DNA from 4 places in the Pseudoalteromonas sp. PA2MD11 genome. Region 2 is predicted to be linked to each of the others. Evidence: predicted binding sites of a transcription regulator. Region 2 holds the regulator's gene; each other region holds the start of a gene.

Region 1 (8,029 bases), on a different contig from region 2:
GACTCAACAGTAAATAGTCGACTTTTAGCGACAACTTCATTAGACAAAATTTGCGGTGGTGTAGGATGCTTTTTCTGTGTCATTGGCATTAATTTGCTATCATGGCAGTTATGCTCATCATAAATCTTTTAAAGTGAATTGCCTATGTTAAATTGGTCAAAAATCGATACTGTGTTGTTAGATATGGATGGCACCCTACTCGATTTGCATTTTGATAATTACTTTTGGCTAACCGTTATTCCCGAGCAATATGCGCGTAAACATAAAATCAGTTTAGACGCAGCAAAAGCTGACATTTTACATCGTTATCAACAAGTTCACGGACAAATTAATTGGTACTGTTTAGATTATTGGCAGCAGCAACTTGATTTACCAATTATGGCACTGAAACGTGACATTCAACATTTAATCAGAATTCGTGAAGATGTTCCGCCGTTCTTAACTGAGCTTAGAAAAGCAGGCAAGCAATTGATCATGCTTACTAACGCGCACCCAGATTGTGCCATGTTAAAGTTTGAACATACTGCTATCGATAATTACTTAGATGGGGTGATCTCAACTCACCAATATGGCGTGAGTAAAGAGCATCAACCATTATGGCAACAAGTCCACCAAGAATGGCAGTTTGATAAGGAACGGACTTTATTTGTGGATGACAGCCCCGCCGTGCTAGATGCGGCAAAAGAGTTTGGTATTGGTCATATACTTGCGGTTGCCAACCCTGATAGTCAGCAACCGCATAAGCAGTTCGATGGCTTTTTATCGACCATCGATTTTCGCGAGTTTATACCCGTTAAATAATTACTTCGGGTAACGCTGCTCTAAGCCTTGGTATACAAGTTTTGCAAAATCTGCATGCTCTGTATCTAGGCTTTTTACCACTTCAACTAAGTGCTCGTTATCTTCTTGGCCATTCCACACTTTGATATAACTACCATCTTTGTAGCCATGATCTTGGCGGAAGAAGTTCAAGGTGTTTTTACCAACGTAGCCACGGTATAAGTCATCGATATCCATACCGATTTGCGCCATACAACCTGCAAATGCGGCTGCATTAAAACTCTTTTCAGCAACAGCTGACGCGGCTAACACTTCGAGTGTTTGTTTAAAATCATCGGCTTGAACTGGCGCACTTAACTCAGCTTCTAGTTGTGCAGCTAACTGCTCATAGCTGGTTTCACCATCAATACGTAAAGATAAACCAAAATGGAAAATATCAACTAACTCTAAAATAACTTGTTCTGTATCTGGGGTTTGTTTTTTCCACCACTTCCAGCCGTAGTGATCCAGCATTTCAGCACACTCAACCCAAATTGCACGATACCATTCAAAACCTTGGCTAAACCATTGCTCATGAACTTTAGTATTCATCGCATTTTGCATCTCGAGCATAACAACGAGTTTTTGTAAATTAGCAGACATTCTTTATCCCAACTTGCATTTTCAATTATGTATATACTACAGACAATTTTGTCATTGATGAAATAAAAACACATATGATCAGGTCTGCTTTGCAGTTGATAAAAATAACCGAGGAAGCCTATGTTTAAATCTCTACTCATTAGTGCACTATTTGTACTATCAAGCCACGTTATTGCTGCGACTGCAACCAATATTGCCGAATCAGCAGAGCAAGTTAGCCCATTATTACCCGGCTTAGCAGTGCCAAATATTGAGTTAAAAGATCAATACGGTAAAACCGTCTCACTCGCTGAGCGTTTTAAAGAAAAAACGACTGTGCTCATTGTTTATCGTGGTGGCTGGTGCCCATATTGTTCAAAGCAATTGGCCAATGTCCAAAAAATTGAGAAAGAGCTAGCGGATTTAGGAGCACAGATAATTGCCGTTTCGCCAGATAGTCCTGAAAAGCTCGCTGAATCAAAAATTACTTCACCAAACTATCAATTATTGTCTGACGACAGCCTTTTGTTGGCACAAAAGTTAGGTTTAGCGTTTTACTTAGATGACAAAACAGCAAAGATTTACCGCAACAAACTTGGGGTTAACTTTGTCTCGTTAGAGGGCGAAGTGAAAGTAGCGTTACCCGTACCTGCAGTGTTTGTTATAGACACTAATGGGTTAGTTAATTTTCAATACGCCAACCCAAATTACAAAGTACGCTTAACAGAAGATTTATTACTAGCGGCTGTTAAATCAGTGAGCGAGCAATAAATTAGCAACCGATAAGCAGAATATGCTTCTGCTTATCGGCCTTGTGTAAATTCTTGCCAAGATTCAATTAAATCAACAAAGTCTTCAAAACCACAGCCACTGCACAAGCCTTCTTCTTCAAGCATTAAATCATCATCTTGGTAGGCAACTAAGTCTTCGTTGTCTTGATGTAACGCATGTGCTTCGAACAGCGCTTCGTCTTTACTTAAGATCAAATCAATTTCTTGACCTTGTAAGGTTAAAGGCTCATGACTGCTCTTAACCGCAGAGATCAATGCTTGTACCATCGCGATTTTTTCTTTACCGATTTCTTCGTTTAGCCAACGGCCAATAACTGCATGCTCAGAGGAGATTTTAATGCGTAAACCGCTAATAGGGTCGCGGATAAATTGATATTCCATGGAGGGTACTCTTAATACGTTATCTGCTAATTATAACGATTGCAGCTAAACGTGGCGAGTTTTGTAGCCTTTAAGCAACACGAGCGCCAACATGGCGCTCGTGTTTGTGCTATTAAAAATAGCTAGAGTCGCGATTTGAAGCGCGCAGCATCAATAATCGCCCATAGGTATACGATTGGCAGTAAAATAAAGCCAACTGCAACGTAAATTAGTGCACCACTAATAACCCATGCTAAAAAGAATGCAATAGCCGCCATTAAACGGCCTTGTACCAATTGCCCTAAACCAGGAAAAAAGATATTACATATTGCTGCGATTACATTACCGCCAGAACCTTGCTCTGCCATACTAACCTCTGTAGTTTTTAATGATTATACTTTTAGTAAACACACTTTATGCCAACTTATTATGGCTTACAAATCAAAGTGTTAAAAAGTAGCGTTATTTTGATTTTAGTTTTTTTTGCTAAAAATCGGTCAAATTCACAATTTTCATACTTCAATTTTAATGACTTACCAAAATAGCTGTTTATAAAAACAGTATTTTATTTAGCCTTGCATAAACACCTGTTATACTCCACCCATTATAGATTGAAAAGGCGTAACGATGGACGTTTCTGAATTACTCGATGGCTTAAATGACAAACAACGGGATGCAGTCGCAGCCCCATTGCAAAATATGCTAGTACTTGCAGGTGCAGGTTCTGGTAAAACTCGAGTACTTGTTCATCGCATCGCATGGCTCATGCAAGTTGAGCAAGCTTCTGCATACAGCATCTTTGCGGTAACCTTTACTAACAAAGCCGCGAAAGAAATGCGCACTCGTGTAGAAGAAACCTTAAAAGCACCGGTTGGCGGTATGTGGATTGGTACCTTCCACGGCTTATCTCATCGTATTCTGCGCGCCCATCACCGTGAAGCGAACTTGCCTGAAAGCTTTCAAATTTTAGATTCTGACGATCAACAACGTATGATCAAACGCTTACTTAAAGCGATGAACATAGATGATAAAAAATGGCCAGCAAAACAATTTGGTTGGTATATCAGCGCGAAAAAAGATGAAGGTCTGCGACCTAAAGACATTCAAGCCTACGATATTAATGAGCAGATGATGCTGAAAGTCTATGCTGCATATCAAGAGGCTTGTGACCGTGCAGGTTTAGTCGACTTTGCAGAAATACTGCTGCGCTGCTACGAAGTACTTAAAAACCACCCAACACTTTTACGTCACTATCAACAGCGTTTTGCCCATATGCTGGTAGACGAGTTCCAGGATACTAATACTATTCAGTATGCTTGGTTAAAATTACTCGCAGGTGACACTAACAGTATTATGATCGTAGGTGATGATGACCAAAGTATCTATGGCTGGCGTGGCGCAAAAATTGAGAATATCAAACGCTTTTTAACTGACTTCGAAGCCGAAACCATTCGCCTTGAACAAAATTACCGTTCAACGGCAACAATCTTAAAAGCATCAAATGCGCTGATCAAAAACAATGCTGAACGCATGGGTAAAAGCCTGTGGACAGACGGCAATGATGGTGAGCCTATTTCTGTTTACGCTGCGTTTAATGAGTTAGACGAAGCGCGCTTTGTCAGCAGCAAACTACGTAGCTGGCTAAATGCAGGTAATGCATTACAAGATGCCGCGATTTTATACCGTAACAATGCGCAATCTCGTGTACTCGAAGAAGCGATGCTACAAGAAGGTTTAAAATACCGTATTTACGGCGGTATGCGCTTCTTCGAGCGCCAAGAGATCAAAGATGCACTTTCGTATTTACGTTTAGTGGGTAACCGTCAAGATGATGCTGCTTTCGAGCGCGTTATTAACACCCCTGCTCGCGGCATTGGTGATAAAACACTAAGCCACATTCGTGATTGTGCGCGCAATGAGTCATTGCCACTTTGGTATGCCGCAAAAGCAATTGTAGAGCAACAACACCTATCTGGCCGTGCAGCAAGTGCCGTGACTAAATTCTTAGAACTTGTTGAGCATATCGAAGATAAAATCAGCGATCTCACCTTAGAAGAGCAAGCGAAATATGCCATTCAAACCTCAGGGTTAATGGCAATGTATCAAGCTGAAAAAGGTGAAAAAGGCCGTGCCCGCGTAGAAAACTTAGAAGAGCTCATTAGTGCTTGTGGTCAATACGAACTTCCTGAAGATGAAGAGTTCAGCTCACCACTACAGGGATTTTTGGCTTATACCTCACTAGAATCTGGCGAAGGCCAAGCTGATGAGCACGAAGACGCAGTGCAAATGATGACATTACACTCAGCAAAAGGCCTAGAATTCCCACTGGTATTTATGGTTGGTGTTGAAGAGGGCATGTTCCCATCACAACAAAGTAATGAAGAGTCTGGTCGTTTAGAAGAAGAACGCCGCCTCTGCTATGTTGGTATGACTCGCGCGATGGAAAAACTATATATTAGCCATGCAGAAAGCCGCCGCTTATACGGACAAGAAAAATACCATAGCCCATCACGCTTTTTACGTGAAATGCCTGAAGACTGTATCGAAGAAATTCGTATTAAAACACAGGTTTCAAGACCGCCAGCGGCAGGTCGTTTTAGTCCCTCAGTAACACATGCCGCATTTGAAGATAGCGGCTTTAACTTAGGACAACGCGTATTACACGCCAAGTTCGGCGCAGGAACCGTACTCAATTACGAAGGTAGCGGCGCACAGTCACGTATTCAAGTGAACTTTGATGACCTAGGCAGCAAATGGCTTGTAACACAGTATGCAAGACTTCAAGCCTTATAATGAGTATATAACAGCGCTATGTAATGAGCTGGTGATTGCAAAGCATCGCCAGCTTGTCATTGTGCAAGGCAGCGAAACTTGGTGCTATCAGTTTGCAAACCAATTAGCGCTAAAAAATACCTATGTTTTCAGTAGCAGCTCATTATTAGCAAATAGTGAGTTCCCAAAAAATGCTCACCAAATTCTTGGCCAAGAGTTTCAACACGCAATTTTTGATGGTTTTAGCGGTTTATATGCCGATAAACTCGCCGCGCTTGCCGGTACCGTAAAAGCAGGCGGTGTACTGATATTATTGCTGCCCGATGACGATAAGTGGCAAGACTCAGCACTCACAAGTATCACCTCTTATGGCGAAGAAATTAAACACAGCTTTTTTAATCAGCGCTTTTTCGCCAAGCTAAAATTGCAGCCACATTATTTTACTAAGCACTCGCCTCCTGCTTACCAATCTATTTCGCCAGCAACTGCTGAGATAAATTATCAGCAACAACAAGCATGTGTTGAGCAAATTATTAAAACCGCAACAGGGCGCGCTAATCGTCCTTTTGTGATCAGTGCAGACCGAGGTCGTGGTAAGTCAGCCGCTTTAGGGCTTGCAGCAGCAAATCTTCAAGATAAAAGAATCCTAATTTGCGCCACCCAAGCCAAAGCCGTACAAACAAGCTTTAAACATTTAGCCGCTGAGCTTGGTGTTAGCAAAGAGCAAAACTGTAAGCAACTAGCTAACCTTAGCTATATTGCGCCAGATACACTGCTACATGAAAAACCTGATTGCGATCTGTTATTTGTCGACGAAGCAGCAGCGATTCCGGTTCCTATGCTATTGCAGATCCTAAAAAGTTATCCACGGATCGTATTTGCCAGCACTATGGTTGGTTATGAAGGAAATGGGCGTGGTTACACGTTACGTTTTTTACATTACTTACGTAGCCAATTTAAATCGCTAAAGGCAATTACTTTGGATGAACCTATTCGTTTTGCCAAGTATGACCCCCTCGAAAATAGCCTACGCGAACTATTACTACTCGATGCAAAGTACCTAGATACGCAGAGTGGTAAGTCTTACCAATTTGAAAACATAAGCAAAGAGCAACTCATTGATGATGAGCAGCTGCTTAGCCAAATTATGGCGCTATTGGCGTTGGCTCATTACCAAACCACGGTAAACGACTTACGCCACTTGCTTGATGCCCCAGAGTTACAGCTTTTTATCTGCAAACAAGAAAATGCATTAAAAGCCGTTTGCTTAATTGCTATTGAGGGTGGCTTAACGCCTGAGATTGCAGAGCATGTTATAAGAGGAAAGCGTCGGCCACATGGTCATTTAATGGCGCAAACTCTGACTCAATTAAGCCGAAATACAGAAGATTTGTGTAAACACTCAGCGAGAGTCGTGAGAATAGCTGTTGCACCTGAATGTCATCAGCAAGGTATAGGCTCAGCCCTGTTAAACCACTGCGAAAGCCAATTAAACAATTGTAGTTATTTTGGTGCCAGCTTTGGCGCAAATGCAGCGTTAGTTAAGTTTTGGCAAAGTAATGGCTTTAATGTTGTTAAGCTTGGATTTAGCCATGACAAAGCAACGGCTGAACATGCTGCTTTAGTGATTAAAGCGTTAGATAAGCAAACTTCAGATAGTGCAGCACTGTTAATAGAAGAGTTTAAGCAAGATCTCTCTTTGCAACTCCTTGGTCACTTTAGCTCACTTCCTTGGCAGCTTATTGCAGAGCTATTCAAACGCTTACCAAAAAGTGGCTATTCTCCTGCCTTAGATGCAAGAGCTGAGCGGCTGTTAACTGGTGATATTAACCTCTTCCAAGTACAGCCATTGCTATGGAAAATGATTTGGAGCACACCAATTAGTCTAAATTTATTAGATGAACATACAAAATTCATCCTTATTCGACTAGTATTACAGCAAACCTCTGTAAATAGCTTAATCGAAGAAGCCGGTTTTACAGGTAAAAAAGACTTAGAGTCACAGTTCAAAACCGCAGTGCAAGGTTGGTATGCTCACTATAAATCACTTCAAAATCACAGCCATTAAGTGTTTATGTATTTGTACCTTGCTGCTATCTCAGATAGCTTTAGCTGAACACGCACAGCCTACCATTAAACTCGGCATGTCCACTGCGCTCACTGGACCCGCAAAGCAAATAGGCGAACAACTGGCGTTTGGCAGTAATATTTACTTTAATAAAATCAACAAAGAAAACGGTATTAATGGGCAAAGTATCGATCTGATTTTAGCTGATGATGGTTATGAGCCAAAAAATACAGTTATAAATACCCGCCAGTTTTTATTTGATCAAAAGATCCATGCAATTTTTGGCTCTATGGGCACACCAACAGCCCATGCAATTAAACCTATACTGGATAGGCACCGCATTCCATTTCTAATGCCATTTACAGGCGCTGACTTTTTACATAACAGCTCAATGCCGAATGTATTTAATCTTCGTGCGAGCTACCAAGATGAAGCCAAAGAGCAAATTAACTACCTAGTTAAAGAGCGTAAGCATGAAAAAATTGGTTTAATGATCCAAGCCGATGAGTTTGGTTATATGGTAGAGAGCAATCTCGTTAACGCCCTAAAAATACATGGTATTAAACCTGTAGAAGTCGCACGGTTTAAGCGCAATAGTGATGATATTTCAAAAGCTTTAGCACTTCTAAAAGAAAGT
Region 2 (8,029 bases):
CTTGCCAGTAAGGTGCAGGTTAATAACAGTGCTTTATTCATTATCATCCTCCTTAGCTGGTAGCGGACGGGTTAAATCCATATTATTTTTGAAAAGTGAAGTATTGGCTTTTAGCGAAATACCAGCTTCATCAGCAGCATAAGATGAGGTTGTCGCTTGCTTAGCTGTGACACTTTGCGTTACCACTGGGCAACTATCATTCTCAATATGATAAAGTGCTGCACTTAGTAGTGCTTCATCGCTATCACCAAGTTGATGGGAAAAGTCGTCATCAAGTTCGCAGCCTTTTACATCAGCAGCGAATTGTGGTGAAGGAGTAGGCATTAAGCCATCGGCATATTCACCAAAACCTTTGTAATTAGTACCTGTAAATTGAATAGTATAGTAGGTTGTTGCGCAATTATGCGTAGGCGTAAATCCGTAAGGCTTACCGCAAGTTTTTCCACCTATTAATATCACTTCAGCATTAATACCATTTAAACCATTTATAAATGCTTCAGATGCAGAACAGGTACTCGCAGTGCTAAGCACATAAACTTTAGATAAGTTTAAATCTGGAAGAAGGTCATTTGTTAGCTCAAAGGTTGAATAGTCAACTTCAACGTTGATAAATGGAAATGGGTCGTTAAGAGGTTGTTTATCATTTTCAATGACTTGATAATAATAAAAGTCTTCTGTATTGGCCGGGCCTGCAACCATGTAGGCAAGCTGTGATGAAAGCGCTAATAAACCACCGCTATTGTATCTAAAGTCGATAACAAGCTCATTAATGTTATCTTCTTGAAATTTGTTCATCGCACTTATTAGTTCAGGCTGCGCAATACTAATATGGCTGTTGAACTGCATATAGCCAACTTTTGTTCCGCTATTCGTTATAATTGTGTCTACATTTTGTACAGGTGTTTGCGTTATATTTCCAGCTACTAATGAGAATGTTTTTTCTGTCCCATCATTGCTTTTTACTTTGAAGGTATGAGTATCGCCAGCGGTTGGCCCAAACAAAGCTTCATTCAAAGTGTCGATCCCGGACTCAGTATTTGTATCAATACTTACGCCATTGACTAAGATAACACGATCGCCTCGTTGTAATCCTGCATTGGCAGCTGGAGAGTTATCTTCTAAATAAGCAACTCTTAAGTCACGAGGTGGGGTATTATTAATTAAGGCCCAGTTAATTCCATAACCTGACACCACGCCAGACTGAGATTCTTGAAAAAAATCTTCAGTAGGTTCACTAAAATGGAAGTTATCTTTAAAGGCGCCTGAGTCTGTAGTTTCGAAGGTTTTTAGTTGTTCAAAATAAGCGGCGACTGAGCTGAAGTTATCAGGGTCGTTGTCTTCTATTTCGTTATACCAAAGATAGGTTTCGTCACTCCATGAACGTAGCCACATCTTCTCAGTAAACTCAGAGCCTGCTGTATCTGGGTAAGGTTGATTATCGTTATATGGATCATTGCCAGTTCGCGGTACAGCGCATTGATCTTTAAATTCGCTTGATGGCTCAAAGACACCAGCCGTCCAAGTGGGGTCGCTGCTTGTTGGTGGCGGAGTTGTTGTGTTGTTGTTATTGGTAGAGGAGCTTCCGCTACCGCCACCACAGCCAGATAAAGACACGCTTGAGACAGCTAAAAATATCGCAAAAGCGAGTTTATTTTTGGTAATCATAAGTGCTTCCATTCTAATAGTCATCGCTTTAAAGTTAACAATTACTTTACATGAAAGCAATATATTATAGCGCCTTACGATTGCTCATTTCAGCTATTTCAAGCTTTTGCCACGATTCAAATAACTTACGTTGTTTGTCAGATATTTTTAAGCCATAGGTTTTTTGCATATAAAAATAGGTATCGGCTATTTGCTTTCTTGCATAAATGGGTGGCTCAAATACGCGTTGCTTAAAGTCAACTTTTACAGGGCATGCTCCGTAACTTGCACTTGATGTTGACACCATGCCATAGCGAAAGTTTGAGCGGTCAGCATTGATCTCGCCTATAGCAGGTGCAAGGTTATTAATGTCGGCTTCCATTTGACGAAACTTTTCACTGACCTTTTTACAGTTTTTGCGACCGCCATCCTGCCAGCATTGTAATTGATGGCCAAACTCCCAGGCAGGCACAATGTGCTCCCACTCTATTCTTTTTGCGCGAGCATTCTCTTTTCCAGAGCGGGTGACAGAGTTTCTAGGAATATAACCACAAGCATCAGGATCTGGCACAAGTTTTTTACCTTGGCGCTTGATATCGCAACCACAATATAAGCTTTTACTATTGCTTGGTAGATTCTTAATTAAATGCTTTTTGGCACTGTAAAAGCTCGAAAACTCTTTAGCGGATATAGGAGAAGTGAAAATAAAACAAAGGGCTAAGTATAGGAATAAACGCATATCCATCACATCAGTGAACTACAGGAACAGCTATTCTAGAACGACTATTCTAAAAAGGAAAAGTTTTTCAACTCAGCTATAGTTGTTAGGCCGTTTTTATTAAAGGAATTACAACCATGTTATTAGGTGCTTTTTCTGTAAGTCTAAATGTAAAAGATATTCGTGCTTCAAAGCAGTTTTATGAAAAGCTAGGTTTCAAAGAGTTTGCTAGGGAGATAGAACAGCATTGGCTAATTATGAAAAACGGTGAACATTTGATTGGTTTGTTTCAAGGTATGTTTGATAAAACCATGCTGACCTTTAACCCTGGGTGGGATCAAAATGCCGAAGCTTTGGATGAATTTGCAACCTTTGAGCAATTAGCTGCACATTTTCAGCAACAAGAATTAGAAATACAAAAGGTCGGTGATGCGAGTTTTATTATCACCGACCCAGATGGCAATCCTATTTTGATTGACCAGCACGTGTAGCCGGTTTTTTACGTTTAATTCGAACGTTTTGTAATAACAAAATAATTCCCGTGATACAAAACAGTACGCTGGTGGCTGAGAAGCTGATGAGTAGTGGATTGTTAAAGTTTTCACGCTCATCATAATCCATAATGTGCAGCATCCAGAAAAAGTCGAAAACCCGCCACAGATTGCTGCGCACAGTAATAACTTTACCGGTTTGACTATCTAAATATAAAGTAGTTGTTCGCCAATCATCAAAGCTTACTTGCCAAACATTGGCTTTGTGACCGACTTCTCTAGGCCCTTTTGTTAATAACTGCGCTTGCGTTATTTTTGCCTCAATAAGCAGGTGAGCTTGCGCATTTTCAGTGATTTGCGCTTTACTCGGTACAGGCATTTTAGCACCTGTTCTGCCATCAAAAGTAAACGTACCGCTAGAGGTTGTGACTTCTATAGTCGGGGTATCTAGAAAGTGGCTATATTTAATACCTTCGATTTGCTCAAATTGCGCTGTTATTTTATCAATTGAAGTTGGGTAGTCCGACAATAAAAATGGGCTACTTAAACTGCGATTAGCCAGATGCTTACCATGTACTTTTTCAAGTGGTAATGAACTCATTACCAGCCCACCTAAGAGCCAAAAGAAGATCTGTACAGCAAGCAAGTAGCCAAGCCATTTATGCCCTTTGCGAGCATATTTGAAGGTGCGTTTATTCATTACTACCCCGTTATTATTGTTCTGTGGGCGCTATTTTAGGTTGTTTAGCTAGATTGCCAATGCGGCATAATGTCGCATTAACTGTATTCTAGATTTGGTATATATACAAAACTGAGTTAAAGTTTCAGTCGATATCAATAGAGGGTAAAAACGAGAGTATGTCGGAAATTCAATTTTTAAATGTAGATCTGGAGCTTGAATCAAAGCACGATATTAGTGCGCTTGTTGCTGATTTGAAGAAAAACGCCATGGTTTTACATTATGACCAAGATGAATACCGCCAACTAGCACGTATTGAAGCAACCGCAGATATCAGCTCTCCAGATAAAGCGATTAACCAGCTTTGCGAGCTTATTGAGTCTTGCTCGCGCAATGCATTAAAACAGTGGTTATCGTGTTCAAAGCGTACATTTGATATAGGCTTTGAATCAGGTAATTCGCCTAAATGCTTTAACCAACCCCTGCATGCCGATACTTTGTTACGTATCTCAGCAATTGGCGCAGGGATTGAAATTACTATTTATCCTGTTGAAAAATAGTCTTAGTTTAGCGCTCTACAACGGCTGCGGTCATTCTTGATACGCAGCACAGCTCTCCTGCGGCATTGGTAATTTTAATATCCCAAACAGAAGTTCGCTTACCTAAATGCAGCGGCCTAGCGGTTGCTGTTAACGTTCCTTTACGTGATGCTTTAATATGGTTGGCATTAATTTCTTGGCCAACAGCATAAAACTTACTGAAATCAACCACAAAGTTGGCTGCATAGCTTGCTACTGTCTCTGCTAATACAACGTTTGCTCCGCCATGGACCATACCCATAGGGTTGTGATGTTCAGGAATAGCAGGCATGGTCGCTACTAAGTAGTCATCACCAATTTCAGTTACCTCAATGCCCATGGTTTTCATTAAAGTGCCTTGCCCTGTTATTCCATTTTCAAAGCCTTTGCATTGCTCTAGTGTAATTGGGTGGTGCCAAATACTCATTGTGTTTCCTTAGCCTGCTAGTTAAAGCTATTACCTTATGGCATCTTTCGATGTGGTTCAATGTTAGTTTTGTAGCAATATGATGAGGTTAATTTAAATTTGCGATTTTCAAATAACTGTATATACTCACAGTTAAATGTACTGTATGGAAAACCAGTTGTATGCGCCCATTAACGAAACGCCAATCGCAAATTTTAGAACTAATTAAAGTCTTTATTAAAGATACTGGCATGCCTCCTACGCGTGCTGAAATAGCTCAAACATTAGGTTTTAAAAGTGCCAACGCTGCTGAAGAACACCTAAAAGCACTGGCTAAAAAAGGCATGATCAAAATGAAGCCTGGGGCGAGTCGCGGTATTCAGTTAATTGAAGAAGATGAGCCAGAGCAACTAGGCTTACCTTTAATTGGCCGTGTTGCAGCTGGTGAACCTATTTTGGCGCAAGAGCATGTTGAAAGTCACTGCCAAGTTGATCCTTCATTATTTAAACCTGCAGCCGATTTCTTACTGCGTGTAAATGGCATGAGTATGAAAGACATTGGTATTATGGATGGCGATTTGCTTGCAGTACATAGAACACAAGTTGCTGAAAATGGGCAAGTAGTTGTAGCTCGAGTCGATGAAGATGTAACAGTTAAGCGCCTAGAAAAGGCAGGTCGCAAAGTGCTTTTACATGCTGAGAACGAAGAGTTTTCGCCTATTGAGGTTGACCTTGAGCATGAGTCGTTCAACATCGAGGGGTTAGCTGTTGGGGTTATTCGTAACGCTGATTGGATGTAAACGTTCCCAATTTGGTGCATCAAATTGACTCAATTTGGTGCGCCACTGAAATTTTACTACTTAATTAGGATTTGTGAATCCTTACTCTTCATTTAAAGCCTTATATGGCGCAGTTTTCCTCTCTTTTTATATTTCGTTTTTACTCCTAAACATTAAATAACGCGCTGATTATAGTTGTTATTTCTGCACCAAAATAAACATTTATTATCATTAAAACTTGCTTATTGGTCATTTTTTAACTAATTGGTTAATACACTGTATTAACACCTAATTAATAAAAAGACACAAAAATGTGCGAGGTGTTAGACAGGGGGTCGGTATCATAAGTGGGTCAAAATGATACGTAGTCGCTCTGAACAATAAGAAAAACGAATGGGCACCTTGTTGTATCGCCTTTTCGCTTTGCGTCTTGCAATAGCATCTAAAGGAGCCGTCACATGGGTAAACTGCGTTACGCCTTGTGGCTTATATTGGTTGCACTTCCTGAACTTGCATTGGCGAACAGCCAATACAATATGCGTAAAGGGGTGACCGATATAAGTAATAATGTTTATGAGTTACACATGACGATATTTATTATCTGCTGTGTAATCGGCATCATCGTATTTGCGGTGATGTTTTGGGCTTTAATACACCACCGTAAATCCAAAGGGGCCAAGCCTGCCCAATTTCATGAAAGTACAAAAGTTGAAATACTTTGGACTGCCATTCCATTTGTCATCTTAATCGCCATGGCTGTGCCTGCCACAAAAACCTTAATTGCCATGGAAGATGCCTCTAAAGCCGATATCACCATTAAAGTGACCGGCTCACAGTGGAAGTGGCATTACGAGTACATGGGCGAAGACATTGCTTATTACTCGATTCTATCTACTCCTAAAGACCAAATAGACAACCAAGCAGAGAAAACTGAGCATTATTTGCTTGAAGTAGATAAACCGCTAGTACTTCCTATCAATAAGAAAGTTCGCTTTTTAATGACCTCAGACGATGTAATTCATTCATGGTGGGTGCCTGATTTTGCGGTTAAAAAGGATGCAAATCCTGGGTTTATTAATGAAGCGTGGACACGTATTAACGAACCCGGAGTATACCGTGGTCAATGTGCTGAGTTATGCGGTAAAGATCATGGCTTTATGCCTGTTGTGGTGAAAGCCTTACCTGAAGATGAATTTGCTAATTGGCTTGCAGATGCCAAGCAAGAAAAAGCCAATGCGGCCGCAGCAGATGCTGCTTTGCTTGATCAAACATTACCGAAAGAAGAGCTTATGGTCTTAGGTGAGCAAGTGTATATGGCAAGCTGTGCTGCATGTCACCAACCTACCGGTATGGGCCTACCTGGCGTATTTCCAGCACTTAAAGGCAGCCCGATTGTATTAGGTGATGTAAAAGATCACATAGACATTGTGTTACACGGTAAGCCTGGTACAGCAATGCAAGCGTTTGATAAACAGCTTTCAATTAAGCAACTTGCTGCGGTTATTACTTATAAGCGAAACGCGTGGGGTAATGATACCGGCGATGTTATCCAACCGAGTCAAATTCAAGCCGCGATTGATGCAGCAGCGGAGGCGAACTAATGAGTAATGTTATTAACGAGCAAGCAACAGGGCATGCGCATCACGACCATCATCACCCAGCTAAAGGTTTTAAGCGTTGGCTTTACACCACCAATCATAAAGACATCGGGAGTTTATACCTGATTTTTTCACTCACCATGTTTTTAATTGGCGGAGCAATGGCAATGGTGATCCGCGCTGAACTGTTTCAGCCTGGATTACAGTTAGTCGATCCGCACTTTTTTAATCAAATGACTACCGTACATGGCTTGATCATGGTGTTTGGTGCCGTTATGCCCGCGTTCACTGGGCTTGCAAACTGGATGGTACCTATGATGATAGGCGCACCAGATATGGCCTTACCACGTATGAATAACTGGAGCTTTTGGATATTGCCGTTCGCATTTTTAATCCTGTTGGCTTCGTTACTCATGCCTGGTGGTGGTCCTGCGTTTGGTTGGACTTTCTACGCACCACTATCAACAACTTACAGCAACGATAACACTGCACTTTTTGTGTTTGCCGTACATATCATGGGTATCAGCTCAATTATGGGGGCGATTAACGTTATCGTGACCATCGTCAACTTAAGAGCACCAGGTATGACGTGGATGAAGCTACCGCTATTTGTTTGGACATGGTTAATCACTGCATTTTTGTTAATTGCTGTTATGCCTGTTCTAGCAGGGGCGGTCACTATGGTGTTGACCGATAAATACTTTGCAACCAGCTTTTTTGATGCAGCCGGAGGGGGCGACCCTGTGATGTTCCAGCACATTTTCTGGTTCTTCGGTCACCCTGAAGTGTACATCATGATTTTACCAGCCTTTGGCATTATATCGACTATCGTACCTACCTTCTCGCGCAAAAAGCTATTTGGCTATGCGTCTATGGTGTATGCAACTTCATCGATTGCGCTGCTAAGTTTTATCGTTTGGGCACATCATATGTTTACCACAGGGATGCCTGTAGCAGGCGAGTTGTTTTTCATGTACGCCACCATGCTCATTTCGGTACCAACGGGCGTTAAAGTGTTTAACTGGGTAGCCACCATGTGGCGCGGTTCAATTAGCTTCGAAATTCCGATGATGTTTGCCATCGCCTTTATTGTGTTATTCACCTTAGGTGGTTTCTCTGGCTTGATGCTTGCGATT
Region 3 (8,029 bases), on a different contig from region 2:
AGTGGTTAGAACAAAGTAAAACTAATATCATCTATAGCAAGCTTTTTGTTAATTACACAAAAATAAAACCACCCTCTCGATCAACTAATATCTAACTTCTGAAATCTAACTACTAAAAACCCCGCTTCGCGGGGTTTTTAGTTATTTTTCTGGCGTTAATCCAAAGTGTAAATAAGCGATGTCTGAAACAAGTCGTCCGCGTGGGGTGCGTTGTATAAAGCCTTGTTGAATTAAAAACGGCTCTATCACATCTTCAATGGTTTCTTTTTCTTCGCCAATTGCAGCCGCTAGGTTATCAAGTCCAACGGGGCCGCCCATAAATTTTTCGATAATAGCTAACAGGTATTTTCTATCCATGTAGTCAAAACCGCTTTTATCGACATCAATCATATCGAGGGCTTGCTCGGCAACTGTAGCATTCACTTTACCGTCTGATTTCACTTGGGTGTAATCACGAACGCGGCGTAATAAACGATTAGCTATGCGAGGTGTACCACGTGAGCGCTTGGCGATTTCTGTAGCGCCTTCATCGCACATGGTTAAATCTAAAAAGCTTGCTGAACGGGCAACAATTTTTGAGAGGTCTTCAACTGAATAAAACTCTAATCGCTGTACGATGCCAAAACGGTCTCTAAGTGGTGAGGTGAGTGAACCTGCACGCGTTGTTGCACCAATTAAAGTAAATGGCGGCAAATCAAGCTTTATTGAACGTGCTGCGGGGCCCTCACCTATCATTATATCCAGCTGATAATCTTCCATTGCGGGATACAAAATCTCTTCGACTTGCGGGCTCAAGCGATGTATTTCGTCAATAAACAGTACGTCACCTTCTTCAAGGTTCGTTAAAAGTGCGGCTAAATCCCCTGCTTTTTCGAGTACTGGCCCTGATGTTGTTTTAATATTAACGTTAAGCTCGTTGGCAACAATATTTGCAAGTGTGGTTTTACCAAGGCCCGGTGGACCAAATATTAATAAGTGATCCAGCGCTTCACCACGATGGCGAGCGGCCTCGATAAAAATTTCCATTTGTTGCTTAACATGCGGCTGGCCTGTGTAATCGGTTAACAGCTTTGGTCGTATGGCACGATCAACACTGTCTTCGTTACTTTGTTCACTCGCATCTATTAAGCGATCTGCTTCAATCATGGTTTACTCACAACATTGATTTTAGAGCTTCTTTAATTAGAACCTCGGTCGTCATATCTGGTTTGTTAACTGTTTTAACCGCTTTTTGTGCTTGCGGTAGCTTATAGCCTAATGCCACAAGTGCTGATACAGCATCATCAGCAGCATTATTTGCCACTAGGGTATCATCACTTGATGGCTCAATGACGGCATTATCGCTAAATGGTGTAAATAAGTCATTACCCCAATTTTTAAGCCGGTCTTTCATTTCGAGCACTAAACGCTCAGCCGTTTTTTTACCAACGCCCGGTAGTTTAACCAGTGTGGTCGCATCTTCATTATTAACACAACTTACAAATTGCTGCGCCGACATACCCGATAAAATAGCTAGACCAAGCTTTGGCCCTACACCATTGGCTTTTAAAAGCTCTCTAAATAAAGCGCGTTCAGTTTTGTTGTTAAAGCCAAATAATAGCTGGGCATCTTCACGTACCACAAAATGGGTATAAATAATCGCTTGCTCACCCACTGCCGGTAAATCATAAAAGCAAGTCATCGGCATTTGTACTTCGTAGCCTACACCACTTACTTCGATAAGAATTTCTGGTGGCTGCTTTTCAACAAGTAAGCCATTTAATCGACCAATCATATTACTTCCTTAATCGTCCTCTTACGGTTTTGCTCGCACTGCCCGCAAGTTTTATTAAATTTTGTTCTGAGTGTGCATGACAAATAGCAATTGCTAAAGCATCTGCGGCATCGGCTTGAGGGGTACCTGGCAGCTTTAAAATGTTTTTAACCATATGCTGTACTTGAGACTTATCGGCTCCGCCATTACCTACAACGGCCTGCTTAATTTGCCGAGCTGAATATTCATAAACTGGCAGCTCTGCCATTGAAGCACCAACGATAGCAGCGCCACGTGCTTGACCGAGTTTAAGCGCTGAGTCTGGGTTGTGTGCCATAAACACTTTTTCGATAGCAAAACTGTCTGGGGAGAATTGCTCTACCAATTGACTGATCCCTTGGTAAATCATTTTTAAGCGTATCGGAAAATCGTGATCGGCCAATTTAATGCAGCCACTGCCTAAATAAGTGAACTTAGCACCTTGGTGAGCAATCACGCCGTACCCTGTTAATCGTGAACCAGGATCAATCCCTAAAATAATCGCCAACTAACTGACTCGTCTATTATCATTATTATCTGCGGTTAATAATGCCAGAGCACTGTATAAATTACCAGTAACCAATTGCAATTCATAAAAAATGCCCGCAATTGCGAGCATTTTATAGTCAACCTTTAATTAAGACATTTACGCGAGCGAGCGTAATAAGCCTTGGGTATTTTTTCGCATTGTGCGGGCTATCATCAAATAACCTAAACATGCCACAAATAAGCCCCCGACTGCAGGGCCAATAACCCAAATATGAGGGTGGAACTTACCTGCTAAATCGAACATTTGTTTTTGCACTATTAACAGAGCGATGTCACTAACTATGGCAGCCACTAAGCCTGCAGTTACGCCTAATAGTAAAAACTCATATAAGGTAGCATTTTTAATTAAGCGCCCTTTCGCACCTAAAGTTCGCAAAATAACAATCTCTTGCATTCGCTCACCCAAACTTGCTTGTACTTGTGAAATAAGTACTAAAGCGCCACAGGCAACCACAATCGCTAGAACAAACCCAATCGCTAACGATACTTGCTCTATGGTTGAGCGAATTTGTTTAATAAAGCTTTCAACATCTATCACGTTAACCGTTGGGTATTGACGCATTAGCTCATTAAACTCACGTTTTTTCTCTGCTTTTACATTCACTGAAGAAATATAAGTAGCCGGGAAACTCGCTAGCACATCAGGGCTTAAAATAATAAAGAAGTTAGGTTTAAGCGTGGTCCAATTAACCTTACGCACACTGGTAATTTTTGCGTCAAACGACTGCGCACCAATTAAGAAAGTAAGCGTATCGCCAATTTGTACATCAAGGCGTTCAAGCATCGACTCTTCTACCGATGCCTCAGCTACTGAGTCTTCACTAAACCATGCACCGTCGATAAGCTCGTTTTGATTTGGTAAGTCTTTACGCCAAGTTAGGTTTAACTCACGGCCAATACCAGAGCGGGCTTCTTCGTCTTTCTTTTCGTTGTCTTCTTGCGATACTTCGCGGGCAACCAGTTCGCCATTAACGGCGTTTACGCGACCACGGACTACCGGATAGAAATCAGACGTGGGCATATCGTTTTGCGCTAAGAAGCTAGTAATAGGCTCTAACTCTTGCTCAGTAATGTTCACTAAAAATGAATTAGGGGCATTTTCAGGAAGCTGAGACTGCCAATCCGAAATCATGTCATTCTTAAGTACAATTAAAAACAGTAATAACTTGATTGCCAAAGCAAAGCTAATTAATTGCACCGCATTCACATTGGCACGCTTTTGAATTGACGCAATCGCCAATGACCAACTGTTGCCCGGACTCAAGCCAAGTTTGCGGCCACCACCAAAAATAACCTTTGATAAACCAAATAACACCGCAATTAGAACTGCCGTCGAAAGGAACAAAATTGCACTAATTTTGATGTTGTTACTAAATAACCACATCAGTAAAAACACCGTAAGCGCCGACATAGTAAGGTGCACTTTACTTACTAATAAACGGTCGCCTAAGTTACGGCGAAGTACACGTAGCGGCGGAATATCAAATAAATCGAGTAGCGGTTTAATTGAAAACATAACCGCACAAATCACACCCGTGCTGATCGCAATGATCCAAGGTTTAGCCGATGCGCTCGGCAGTGCTGTGCCCATGGTTTGTGATAAATAATCAGTGGCAACCGCTTGTAAACCATAACCAATCAGTAAACCGACAATCACCGACATTGAACATACAAGGCTCAAATGTAATAAATAGATTTTACGGATCATAGCGCGGCTACCGCCCAGCGTTTTCATCATAGCAACTGGGTCGTACTGACGCTCACAATACCGTTTTGCCGACACCGCAATAGCAACGGCTGCTAAAATAATGCCTAGCAAACCAGCTAGCAATAAATAGCTTTCGGCACGATTTAAACTATTAGAAATAGGTGACTGGCGGTCTTTAACACCATACCAACGCTGGTTTTCTTTCATTTGTGGTTTTAACCACGCATAAAAGCTATCTAAATTGTCTTTGTCGCCAGCATAAAGTTGGCGGTAAAACACTCGGCTGCCGGGCTGAATTACCTCAGTTACAGCAATATCTGCTTCATTGATTAAGATTCGCTGGCTGCTCGAGAACACATTAAACGGTGCATCAGGCTCTTCGGCTACAACATGACTAGCCGTAAACGTAGCAGCACCAAGCTCTACTTTATCGCCCACTTTAATATTTAGCGCATAAAACACAGATTCACTTAACCACACTTCACCACGACTTGGGATATCAGAAGTTACTTGTGGTTGGTCAGTCAGGCTAGTTTTTACTTTTAACTCACCTTTTAATGGATAGGTATTTGATACCGCTTTAACCGAGCCAAGTTGCATTTCGTCACCGGCAAATAACATGGTGTCGAAGTAAGTTATTTTTGCGGTGCGTAAGTTTTCTTGGTTGGCTTGTTCTAAAAACTCAGCAGGTAAAGCATGGTTACTTGCTAAAACGCGATCAGCGGCAATAAAGGCACTGCTTTTTTCTTCAATACTTTGACCAATGCGGTCGGTAACCATAGACAGTGTTAAAACAGTGAGAACAGCTAAGGCTATTGCTGCACTGATCACTGTTAATTCGCCACGCTTAAACTCACGTGAAAACAGTTTTAGTGCTAATTTAGCCCACATTCGCTTGCACTCCTTCGCTTTCTTTTACTGTTACTAACTGCCCCGCTTCAATATGTAAAATTTGCTGACACTTTTGTGCAAGCTGCTCATCATGGGTTACTAAAATGAGTGTTGTGCCGTGCTCTTTATTTAGTTCAAATAATAAAGACTCAATTAACTTACCGTTTTTACTATCAAGGTTTGCTGATGGTTCATCTGCAAATAAAATTTTCGGTGTGCCAATAAATGCACGCGCAATTGCTACACGTTGCTGCTCACCGCCAGATAATTGCGATGGGTAATGACCAACACGATGGCTTAAGCCTACTTTTTCAAGTAGCTCAAGGGCTTGTTGTTTAGCATCTTTGCTACCCGCAAGTTCAGCGGGAAGCATGACGTTTTCAAGGGCTGTTAAGCTTTGTACAAGCATGAAAGACTGAAACACAAAACCCACTTTTTCGGCGCGAAGTGCTGCGCGTGCTTCTTCATCTAATTCGTGTAATGCGGCTCCATCTAAATGAATACTACCGCCCGTTGATTGATCAAGGCCGGCCAATAAACTTAATAAAGTAGACTTACCCGAACCTGAGGTGCCTACTACAGCAACTGAGTCGCCCGACTTGACATTAAAGCTGATGTCACTGAGGATGGTCAGGTCGCCCTCAACCGTGGTGACCGTTTTAGAAAGTCCTTTAACTTGAATGATATTTAATTGAGAAAGCGCTGACATATGATGCATCCAATCCTACGTTTTATATTCGTTTTACTGTTAGTAATCAAACCACTTACGGCAGCAGCTGACAACACAATTTTAATTCTAGGTGACAGTTTAAGCGCCGCTTACGGTCTTAAACAAGAGCAAGGCTGGGTTAAATTGTTACAAGATAAGTACGATGAAAAAGACCAATCTATATACTTAGTAAACGCCAGTATTAGCGGTGAAACCACAGGCGGTGCTCTAAGGCGACTCGACGCGTTACTGAGCGAATTTGAACCCACTCATGTACTCATTGAGCTTGGCGGAAACGATGGTTTACGAGGTTTCCCTATTAAACGCCTGCAAGCTAACTTACGTGATTTAATTGCAAAAAGCCAAAAAATTGGGGCGAAAACCGCCGTAATGGAAGTACAAATTCCACCAAACTATGGCCCGCGTTATACCAAACTTTTCACCGATAGCTTTAAAACCATTGCCGATGAAACAGATTCTGAGCTCATGCCCTTTTTCATGCTTAGCATTGCAGGCCGTCCAGAACTTATGCAAAACGATAACTTGCACCCTAATGCCGATGCTCAACCATTAATACGCGACTTTATGTACAATACGATCAACGATTGGCTAGATTAACCTCTAGTCCATTGATTTAATATCGATTGCCTGAACAATTAACAGGCAATCGAACTGCGGGGATATTGATTTTTATAAAAAAAGCCGTACTATGGCTTGCAACGTCGGCATATAGCGCAGCTTGGTAGCGCACTGTCATGGGGTGTCAGGGGTCGCAGGTTCAAATCCTGCTATGCCGACCATCTTTTCCTTATCCCTATCAAAAACTTACATACTATTCTTAGTTTCTATAAAATCTAAAACGTCAATAACGTTGAAAAGCAATACACTAATTTACCATCAACAGCCTCATGATCTTTAGCTACAAATTGTGCCGTCCAACCTTTGTTATCACTTGATGCTAAACCTGAAGAATGCAACTGACAAAAGAGTTGCTCTAAAAATAATGATTGGTAACTAATTAAGAGCTCTTCCAAATCAGATTCACTTTTTGAAACCGGAATATTTATTTTTGCGTTGTAGATAGCGTTAATAGGTTTTGGTTTATAAGCATTGAATTTAGTATATAAATCAGGATTTTGATTGATAAATGAATCGAGTTCATCTCGCTCGGCTTGTTGCAAATGATAAACAAATATTGAATCACAGCATTCTGTTGCAAAGGATAACTTATAAGAGTCGTTTACAAAGCGTGAAGAGAAAATAACAGTTCTAGGTTTGTTAGTTTGACTTTGAATATCAAAATCACTGAGTTCTAGAATTCGATGAACTCTCCATATCCCTGAACCATAGCTTCTGACCCAATCTCCGACCTTAATATTATCGTCCATACTATCCTTGATGCCTAACGCCTTGATAAACTGAACAAAATGGCAGGCTACAATTTGGAGCGGACACTGCCTTATCTTTTGTGTTCGATTTAATTACCTTGTTAAGGTTATAAAACACCTTTTTTGATTGAGTGTGCTTCAAGTTCTTTTGCTATTAAATCTCGATCTATATCTTTCGGTAATAAAAATGTAATTTCACTATCATCCGTAAACTTAAAAACTATGCCGTCAACAATAAACGTATACGAAGATATCAGCTCCCAAGGTATCGAAGTTATATTATCTGCTTTGATTCTAATAATACCTTTGGGGCCGGAATCAATTTTACTGGTGACAGCCACCTGATCGTATACAAGCCCCAAGCTAAAATGAAACCTCCTGCAGGCGCAATCCAAATTGTTTTAACCAGATGATTGATAAAGTCATCTTTAGTCAACAGACTTACAACTGCCAAAATAACAAAAAACAACGTCCAAATAAGGCAGCTGATTAACACCCCTTTTGAAATGAGGCTATATCTTTCTTGATTTTGGATTGATTTAACCCAAGGTTCAGTCCACTTCATTGCCTGATTGTAACCCTAACGCCGCATAGAAGGCGGATAAAGCTTGGCTAAAATTATCGACGAAGGAGCGCAAGCCAAGCGTTTTGCGTCCACCCTAAATGCGATTGTTATATTGCATTGTGAACCATGGGCTCGCAAGGCTTTGGTTTATATTCACAATACCGATATTCAATGGTTACAATTTCAGCGACAGCTTGATCTTTAGGTACTTGAATAAATAAACCATTCTTTAATACATAAAATAGCTCATTTTTATTAGCTGCTACTTTAAGTTGATTCCATTGACCAGCATCAACCAAGTTTGAATGGTGATTGAAGCGATATTGTATATTTGCATCTTCGGCTAATGTAATTGAACTGTAGGCTCCAAAATATAGCTTACTATTAATGCCGTTAACTTTTACTTGTTGGTACGCACTCGGTTCTT
Region 4 (8,029 bases), on a different contig from region 2:
GTTGCGTCACGTTTCAGTGCATCATTAGCATTAATGTCAGATATCAGCATGGCGGTATTTGGTGGTTCATTAAAACGTAAAGAGCGTATCTCTGCACGTTTAGGTGACTTACTAAGCTACTTATACCTTGTATCTGCAACACTTAAACGTTACAACGACGAAGGCCGTAAAAAAGAAGATTTTGCGCTTGTTCAATGGAGCTGCCAAGATCACCTTTACCACTGCCAACGTGCACTCGCTGACTTAATCAATAACATGCCATCTGCACCACTACGTGCGATGCTAAAAATCATGTTATTCCCATTCGGTCGTCCAGTACGTAAGCCTACTGATAAGCTTGAGCACAAACTTGCTCACTTATTACAAGTACCAAGCGAAACTCGTAACCGTTTAGCTAACTACATTTATCTTAAAAACGAGCCACTTAACCTTGTTGGTCGTCAAGAGCAAACGCTTAAAGACATCCTTGAAGTTGAGCCTCTGTTTGACAAGGTATGCCGTGAAAAAGGCGTAAAACTGCCTTTCTTCCAACTTGATAAAGTAGCGCAAATGGGCCTAGAAGCAGGTATTTTAAGCCAAGCTGAAGCCGACAAACTAGCTGCTGTTGAAAAAGCCCGTCTTGACGTCATTAACGTTGACGATTTTGACCCAGCAGACTTAGTTGCCGGCAGTGTTGCCCGCGGCGAGAGTGATAATAAAGCAGATGCCGCTTAAGCTAGTAAAACAATTCCAATTGTTATGAAAAACCAAACCAGCGCAAATTGCGCTGGTTTTTTTTGCGCTAAATATTGCTGCAATACACACCACACTGCCCCAATAGGGATGTAAATCAAGTTAGTGCCAAGCATGCTTATAACGACAATGAAAGCCACAGCAAAAAATATAAGGCTCGGTAAAAACTGGCTTATATAAAACGGCTTATCTTGGTTATTGCTTTGAAAGAACAACCGATATTTTTTAAAAACAGCCAAGCAATCGAACTGCAGCGAGCTCGTTAGCAACACGCATACTGAAAAAGCCAAAGCCAGTACTAAGTCGCTAAAGTCATTACGCACTGCAATTAGCTGTAATAAAGCGAGCAAGCATGCTAGCAAGACTGAACCACGCCATATTAAGCTCCAGCTATGCTGTATAAAGTAACTAAGCCAAAACAAAGCAAGCGAGTGTACTCTTAACTTATGACTTATTCTTACAGGTGGGAGTAAAATCGAACAGCCGAAAATTGCAATAAAACTTAGATAGTATTGCAGTGAAGTTAAACTAGCAGGCAGTAATACCAAGATAGAACTGAGTAATAAACTATAAAAAAGTGCACGTGGCCTATAAAGAACAAATACTCCACATAGCCACTGCAACAGCATAAACAGTATAAAATGAGGCACTTGTAGCCATTGCTTTAACGATAGGTCGACTGCTATTAGTAAACTGGCAATAAGCCAAGCATTACTTAACAGTAGTAACTTGCAGTCAACACATACTCGCCAAGAGGATTTATATAGACTTCGCTGAAATGCCCTATTTTGCTCATTTTTAATGGCTGGTGCCATGGCCCATAACATTACTGATTCAAGTAAAAGATAAATTACTGCTAATTTTGCACCGTAACCAGGTGCTGCATGGCTATCGACTATTTTACCAAGTCCTAGAAACAACAATAAAACCATACCAAGAAAAGCTGGACCCAGCACCAGTGCAAACAACAAGCTAAAACTCTTTAATTGAGACAGCATGCTCTTGAGGGTGGTCGTATATGCTAAGTATCGAAAAGAAAGGAATGAGAAGTAACTTGCAAGGGAGTTTATCATAGTGATGTGCACTCAAAACCGTGCTGTATAAACACTTCTGGTTCGTGGCTTGTAATGATAATTTGCCCATTAGGTTTATCATCAAGGTAGTCATCAAGTAAGGTCAGCAAAAATTTTATACTTGTTTGATCAAGTGCAGCACTCGGTTCATCTAATAGCAAAAATGGAGCTTGCTTTAAAAAGGCAGTGATAAGCTGACACTTCTTTTGATTGCCACTCGACAAAGCACTAAAGCGAGTATTGAGGTGCTCTTTAAAGTTAAATCCAGTAATGAGTTGCTCTGGCATGTCTTTCTTTAACGCCTTGCAACTAAGTTCAATAACTTGTCGCGCAGTTAAAAAATCTGGCAGAGCAATACGGTCGCTAGCAATTGAAACATTGTTTTGCGGCGATTTTAATGCTTGATTATTATATAAAACCTGCCCTGATTGAGGCTTTTCAAGCCCTGCTAGCATCATCAGTAATGTTGTTTTTCCTCTGCCATTGGCTGCCTGTAAACAAACCTTTTTATTATGAAATTGCTTACTGTAGTTTTCAAAAACGTGGGCTGAAGCAAAGCGCTTATTGAGGTTGTTAATTTCAATCATGTTCATTCCTTTAATAGTGAAAAAATAGTAACACACTCATGTCCCTATTTATTTACATGATTTGTAACAAATATCGAACGGGTAAAACTTGCGTTTAGATTATGAACAGGCAACACTTTAAAACGAAAAATTAACAAGGAATAATTACAATGAAACCGAGTTTTCAACTAGCAGCTGTTGCATGCGCACTTAGCCTTGCACTTGCAGGATGTTCACAATCAACCCCATCAACTAGCAGCACCGAAAGCGTGCAACAAAGCCAAACTGTTAAACAGTATGACGCTGAAACCTTTTTTGATACAACCTCAATCATGGGCAGCAGCTTTTCACCAAAAGGCGACAAAATACTCGTTAGCAGTGACGAAAGCGGTATTTATAGCCTATACGAAGTAGATATAAAAACCGCCAAAAAAACCCGCTTAACAGACTTTGAAGACAGTACGTATGCTGTGGCTTATTTCCCTAAAGATGAGCGCGTACTATTTACTAAAGACTCTGGCGGTAATGAGCGTTATCACATCTATGTTCGCGAAACAGACGGCACAGTTAAAGATCTTACGCCAGGTGAAGAAACCCGTGCAGGATTTGCAGGCTTCACAGAAGACGGTAAACACTTTTTTATAACCAGCAATCAGCGTGATGCTAAGTTTATGGACCTATATCGTGTTGATGCTAATAGCTATGAAGTAACGCCTGTTTATCAAAATACCATGGGACTAGATGTCGGTGCGATCAGCCCTGACGGCCGCTTTATTGCTTTATCGAAAAACAATTCGAACAAAGACAGCGATGTATTTATTCTCGATACGCGTAAAAAAACACTGAAACCAGAGCTTATCACCCGTCATGACGACGACGCTAAGTATGGTCCAGAAACCTTCTCAAGAGACAGTAAATCATTATATTACTCAACCGACGCCAAAGGTGAGTTTGCAGAAGTGTGGCGCTATGACTTAACGACCGGCGAGCACAGCCCTGCCCTCAAAGATGAGTGGGATGTGAGTTTTATCTACTTCTCTAAATCTGGTCGTTATCAAGTAAGCGGTGTTAATGCTGACGCAAGCACTAAAGTGTCGATAATTGATACCACCACAGGTAAAGGTATTGCCATGCCATCGCTGCCAGCTGGTAATTTACGTGGTGTGAACTTTTCAGCTGATGAAAAGACCATGGCGTTTTATTTAAATTCAGATACCTCACCAAGTAACCTATTTGTTTGGCAACTCGGAGAATCAAAAGCTAAACAGTTAACCAACACATTAAGTGATGCAATTAATCAAAATGACTTGGTTGAAAGCACAATTGTGCGCTTTAAAAGCTTTGATGGTTTAGAAATCCCCGGGGTTTTATATAAGCCTAAGCAAGCTAACAGCAACAACAAAGTACCAGCTTTAGTTTGGGTGCACGGCGGTCCTGGCGGCCAAAGTCGTACAGGCTATAGTGCAATGCAGCAGCATTTAGTCAATCATGGTTATGCCATTTTTGCAGTTAATAACCGTGGCAGCTCAGGCTATGGTAAAACCTTCTTCCATTTAGATGATAAAAAGCATGGCACTGACGATTTACAAGATATTGTTTACGGTAAAAAACACCTGCAAAGCCTAGATTGGGTTGATGCTGATAAAATTGGCATCATGGGGGGCAGCTATGGTGGCTTTATGACCGCCGCCGCACTTGCCTTTGAACCTGAAGAGTTCAAAGTAGGCATTAATATATTTGGTGTAACAAACTGGGTTAGAACCTTAAACTCGATTCCACCATGGTGGGAAAGCTTTAAAAAGGCACTGTATGATGAAATGGGCGACCCCGCGACAGACGGTGAACGTCACCGTGCCATTTCGCCACTATTTCATGCTAAAAACATCACCAAGCCATTAATGGTGATCCAAGGTGCTAACGACCCACGCGTTTTACAAGTTGAAAGCGATGAACTTGTTGCCGCTGTAAAGGCAAATGGTGTGCCTGTCGAATATGTATTATTTGATGATGAAGGCCATGGTTTTACTAAAAAAGAAAACCGCATAAAAGCCTCAAATGCATACCTTGAGTTTTTAAATACCTACTTAGATAAATAGCAAAATTGCAAAGCTAAAGAGCCGGTATTATGCCGGCTTTTTTATGCAAAACACCTGTATAGAATCAAAATTTAGCAGTTTACACAGTACTGTATAAAACACTGTATGGATTTAATGGTAAATTTTTCACCTTTCCCCACCTTCAAAATAAAACCATAAGCAACTGTTTAATAACAATTAAATAATTTTATCTAAAATAAAACTGAATCATTGGTTAAAAAATAGCAAAAAAGTACTTGCGCAAAAACACTGTATAAACTACTGTATACACATACTGTATAAACAACCAGTGAGTGAAAGTTATGTTACAGCCAATTACCTTAAGAACAGTTAAAAGCTACCAACAAGATAACGACAAAGCGTCTGTTAATTTAATTCAAATTGAAGACGAAATTTCAGCAACCTTTGAGCTATTAAAAGTATTGCATCATTACAATAGCCAAAATGCATGGACACTACTAATTGCTCCTGATCATGTTCCTAGTAAAGCATTATTAGATTCGTGTTCGATTGATACCAGTAAACTACTTGTGATCAGACAAAAACATTTAGTTAATCTTGAGTACGTTCTTAGTTCAGCATTACATAACGGTAATTTTGCTGCAGTGATCACATGGACAGATATCGTAAACAATCATCAACTTGATTCGATGAACTTAAACCTTGAGCAGGCATCTGCTAAGTTTTATTGTTTTACAAAAAGCGCTCAATTAAACAATTTAGTACCGCAGCCACAATAGGCTTGTTAAAATAACAATTTATAGTTTTAGGTAAGTTGTTATGACATCACTCACACACTCCCTTTGTCCTTGTGGCAGCGAATTGACTTACGAGCTTTGCTGCCAACCTTTTCATATAGGTGCAAGCCAAGCTGATACGCCAGAGCAACTTATGCGTTCTCGTTTTAGTGCATACGCGCTCAAAGATGCGAAATATGTATTTAGTACCTATGCACAAAGCCAACAAGCCGCTAACCCTGTTCGAGAAATTAAAGATTTTGCTAATAGCTGCCGATTTACCAAACTCAGTGTTTTAGATACTGAACATAACGAGCAAGAAGGTTTTGTAGAATTTAAAGCTAATTACTTTTACCAAAACTTGTATTGTGAGTTACACGAGAAGTCGCGTTTTATTAAAGAAGATGGCCTATGGCGTTACCTAGATGGTGATATAACGCCAGTTGCAGATATTAAAATTGGCCGTAACGACGAGTGCCCTTGTGGGAGCGGCAAAAAATATAAAAAGTGTCACGCTCTTTAGTTATCATTAACCTGGTAAATCCAGTCTAAAGCTTGGGTAATCGTTGTTGGGAATGCGGTTGCATGGCGTGCCTGAGGGATAACAAATAAATTTGTTGTAACCAGCGCGCCGCTTTGTTTATTAATTTTAGCTGCTAATTGCCTTGCGCCCGACACCATTTTTTCACCTTCACTTTCTTCAAGTTCTCCGATACCAATGTACACTTTAGTTGCTTTACCTGCAGGTACGACAGGCAAAGCTAACAGGCTGCGCTGCTTAAACCACACTGAAGGACTGCCGATAATATAATTTGAAAAAAGCGAAGGCTCAGTGAATAAGGTATAAGCCGCAAATAAGCCGCCAAGTGAGTTACCGACTAACGTACCTTTTTGGTTAGTTCTGTAGTGAGCCTTAATGTATGGTAATACAGAGTGTTTTAAATAGTTTAGATACTGACTTGCTCCGCCTGTTTTACGCTGCCAATTTTTATCTTCAAATGGCGTATAGTCATAAATACGGCTATTGAGCCCAGATACACCTTTTTGATATCCAAGTGCAACGATAATTACCTCCTCTATAGCCCCCGAATTCATCATAAAGCGACTAGCACCAGAGGCAATTGGCAAACTATAAATTGCATCTAGCAGATAAACAACTGGGTAGCGCTTCTGGTTTTGCTTTTGGTAGCTGCGTGGCAATTTAATCGTAATGGGGTATTCGTTTTCGGCATGTTTATCTTTAAGTAACACAGTATTAGTATGTGGCAAAGTAAACGGTTCAGCATAGCTTACAGAGCTCACACCCAAAACACTGATCACAAAAACGAGCAATATATAAGGCATAGTTAATCCTTTAACCACTTCTTAATTGGTAACAGCCACTCACCTTTTGGTTTATAAAATGCGCCATGGGAGAGCCCTGTATTAATGCTTATTTCTTCGAACTTGGTTACGTCACTTCTATCAATTAAAAATTGGCAAGAACCAACCTGATCTGAGCGCTCAAAGATAGAATACACCTTGCCATAAGCCTTAACTGATGTGTGATTTTTTATGAGGCCTGCACAACCTGCCAATATAATTAAGTTAATATGTGTACGTTTAAGTTCATTGGCCGCTAGGATCGACAATGCCCCGCCCCGTGAAAAACCAACCAAACTAATGTTCGACTCCGCAACACCGGCACTGATCAATGCTTCCACATCTGCAGCGAGCTTTTTCGCAAACGTAAATGGCTCAGTACCTTTTGGTCTGTGATAGGCAATTAAATGATAGCTCTCATCTGCCAGTGCTTCTTTTACTGCAATAAAGTCATAAACACCAAAGGTTTTGTGAACAGGCTTAGGGTTTGTCCCTTCGACGATAAAACCATGTGAATAAAAAACATAGTGACCATGCGGATCAATCTCTGTTGGAAACTGGCTGTAAATAGTGCCAGCGCAAACAGGCAAAACCCAGCATGCACAGAGTAAAAGTACGGTACGTATCACAAGCATTCCTTTAAAAAATCACATTACACCTAATAGATGATAATAACACCTTAAAAAGTAATATCTTAGCAAACAACTAAACCCTACTCTCAGTAATTTTAATTAAATATCAAATTACTAATCACAAGCTGTATCACGATTTAAACTGCAAGTTTCAACTTGAGGTAAATTCATGGAATTTCATAGTTAAACTACAAAAAACCTTATGACAACGCTGTTAATTATTTATAAAAAGGCATATTGTAAAAAAGCAGTTAAAATAACTGCAGACTTTAGACGTCTAGACGTTGAAAAAATAAATTCTAAGGCGTAGTATGTTCGTAATCTGAGTTAGACTCACATTTTCCATGAGATTTTTTAAAGATGATTGATATAAAGCACCTAAAAACCATAGCGACCCTTAAAGAAACAGGCTCTTTGGTCAATACCGCCCGTGAGTTGTTTTTAACTCAATCGGCTTTATCGCATCAAATTAAAGATCTCGAGAATAAGTTAGATTGCCAGCTGTTCGAACGTAAAACACAGCCTGTGCGTTTTACTCCGCAAGGTATGCTACTTCTGGAGCTTGCTAATGAAGTATTACCTCGTGTTGAGGCAACAAAATGTCGGTTAAAAGAAAGCCTTAACCAGCCAATCTCAAATTTACGTTTAAGCGTTGAGTGTCATGCCTGCTTTCATTGGTTGCTCCCAACCATCAAAGAATTTAATAATTTTTGGCCTGATATTAAAATTGATTACGAGCGCGGCTTTAGTTACGACGCCATTCCAGATTTAATTAATGATGAATTAGATCTAGTGCTGACTTCTGATATTCGTGAACCCGATCAGCTTGAG

Evidence for each region. Region 2 encodes LexA, which represses DNA repair genes until DNA is damaged. Its sites were predicted from a motif close to TACTGTATNNNNATACAGTA; they were not measured.
Region 1: a site for LexA is predicted at 3,096-3,115, ahead of uvrD (DNA helicase II). Genes of this name have one in related genera too.
Region 3: a site for LexA is predicted at 2,351-2,370, ahead of ruvC (crossover junction endodeoxyribonuclease RuvC). Genes of this name have one in related genera too.
Region 4: a site for LexA is predicted at 4,727-4,746, ahead of ISP07_RS00845 (SulA-like leucine-rich domain-containing protein). Genes of this name have one in related genera too.

What each region holds. Positions count from the first base shown of each region.
Region 1 covers NZ_JADKNF010000030.1:1,706-9,734, forward strand. Annotated here, with positions in the region: gene nudE (ADP compounds hydrolase NudE) at 1-83, opposite strand, end outside; gene yrfG (GMP/IMP nucleotidase) at 145-801, shown strand; gene ISP07_RS20245 (dUTP diphosphatase) at 802-1,422, opposite strand; gene ISP07_RS20250 (peroxiredoxin-like family protein) at 1,543-2,172, shown strand; gene ISP07_RS20255 (YacL family protein) at 2,205-2,573, opposite strand; gene ISP07_RS20260 (hypothetical protein) at 2,696-2,920, opposite strand; gene uvrD (DNA helicase II) at 3,180-5,345, shown strand; gene ISP07_RS20270 (GNAT family N-acetyltransferase) at 5,323-7,392, shown strand; gene ISP07_RS20275 (ABC transporter substrate-binding protein) at 7,355-8,029, shown strand, end outside.
Region 2 covers NZ_JADKNF010000011.1:67,890-75,918, forward strand. Annotated here, with positions in the region: gene ISP07_RS12795 (hypothetical protein) at 1-41, opposite strand, end outside; gene ISP07_RS12800 (S41 family peptidase) at 34-1,665, opposite strand; gene ISP07_RS12805 (endonuclease) at 1,730-2,389, opposite strand; gene ISP07_RS12810 (VOC family protein) at 2,500-2,853, shown strand; gene ISP07_RS12815 (hypothetical protein) at 2,828-3,553, opposite strand; gene ISP07_RS12820 (hypothetical protein) at 3,712-4,092, shown strand; gene ISP07_RS12825 (PaaI family thioesterase) at 4,100-4,537, opposite strand; gene lexA (transcriptional repressor LexA) at 4,699-5,316, shown strand; gene coxB (cytochrome c oxidase subunit II) at 5,754-6,896, shown strand; gene ctaD (cytochrome c oxidase subunit I) at 6,896-8,029, shown strand, end outside.
Region 3 covers NZ_JADKNF010000015.1:108,234-116,262, reverse strand. Annotated here, with positions in the region: gene ruvB (Holliday junction branch migration DNA helicase RuvB) at 142-1,146, opposite strand; gene ruvA (Holliday junction branch migration protein RuvA) at 1,154-1,774, opposite strand; gene ruvC (crossover junction endodeoxyribonuclease RuvC) at 1,776-2,300, opposite strand; gene ISP07_RS15915 (ABC transporter permease) at 2,439-4,940, opposite strand; gene ISP07_RS15910 (ABC transporter ATP-binding protein) at 4,930-5,649, opposite strand; gene ISP07_RS15905 (arylesterase) at 5,650-6,267, shown strand; tRNA gene ISP07_RS15900 (tRNA-Pro) at 6,373-6,449, shown strand; gene ISP07_RS15895 (hypothetical protein) at 6,504-7,037, opposite strand; gene ISP07_RS15890 (hypothetical protein) at 7,145-7,378, opposite strand; gene ISP07_RS15885 (hypothetical protein) at 7,710-8,029, opposite strand, start outside.
Region 4 covers NZ_JADKNF010000001.1:206,032-214,060, forward strand. Annotated here, with positions in the region: gene fadE (acyl-CoA dehydrogenase FadE) at 1-714, shown strand, start outside; gene ISP07_RS20480 (DUF6136 family protein) at 711-1,805, opposite strand; gene ISP07_RS00835 (ATP-binding cassette domain-containing protein) at 1,802-2,392, opposite strand; gene ISP07_RS00840 (alpha/beta hydrolase family protein) at 2,542-4,467, shown strand; gene ISP07_RS00845 (SulA-like leucine-rich domain-containing protein) at 4,770-5,207, shown strand; gene ISP07_RS00850 (YchJ family protein) at 5,248-5,727, shown strand; gene ISP07_RS00855 (alpha/beta hydrolase) at 5,724-6,548, opposite strand; gene ISP07_RS00860 (alpha/beta hydrolase) at 6,551-7,195, opposite strand; gene ISP07_RS00865 (LysR substrate-binding domain-containing protein) at 7,559-8,029, shown strand, end outside.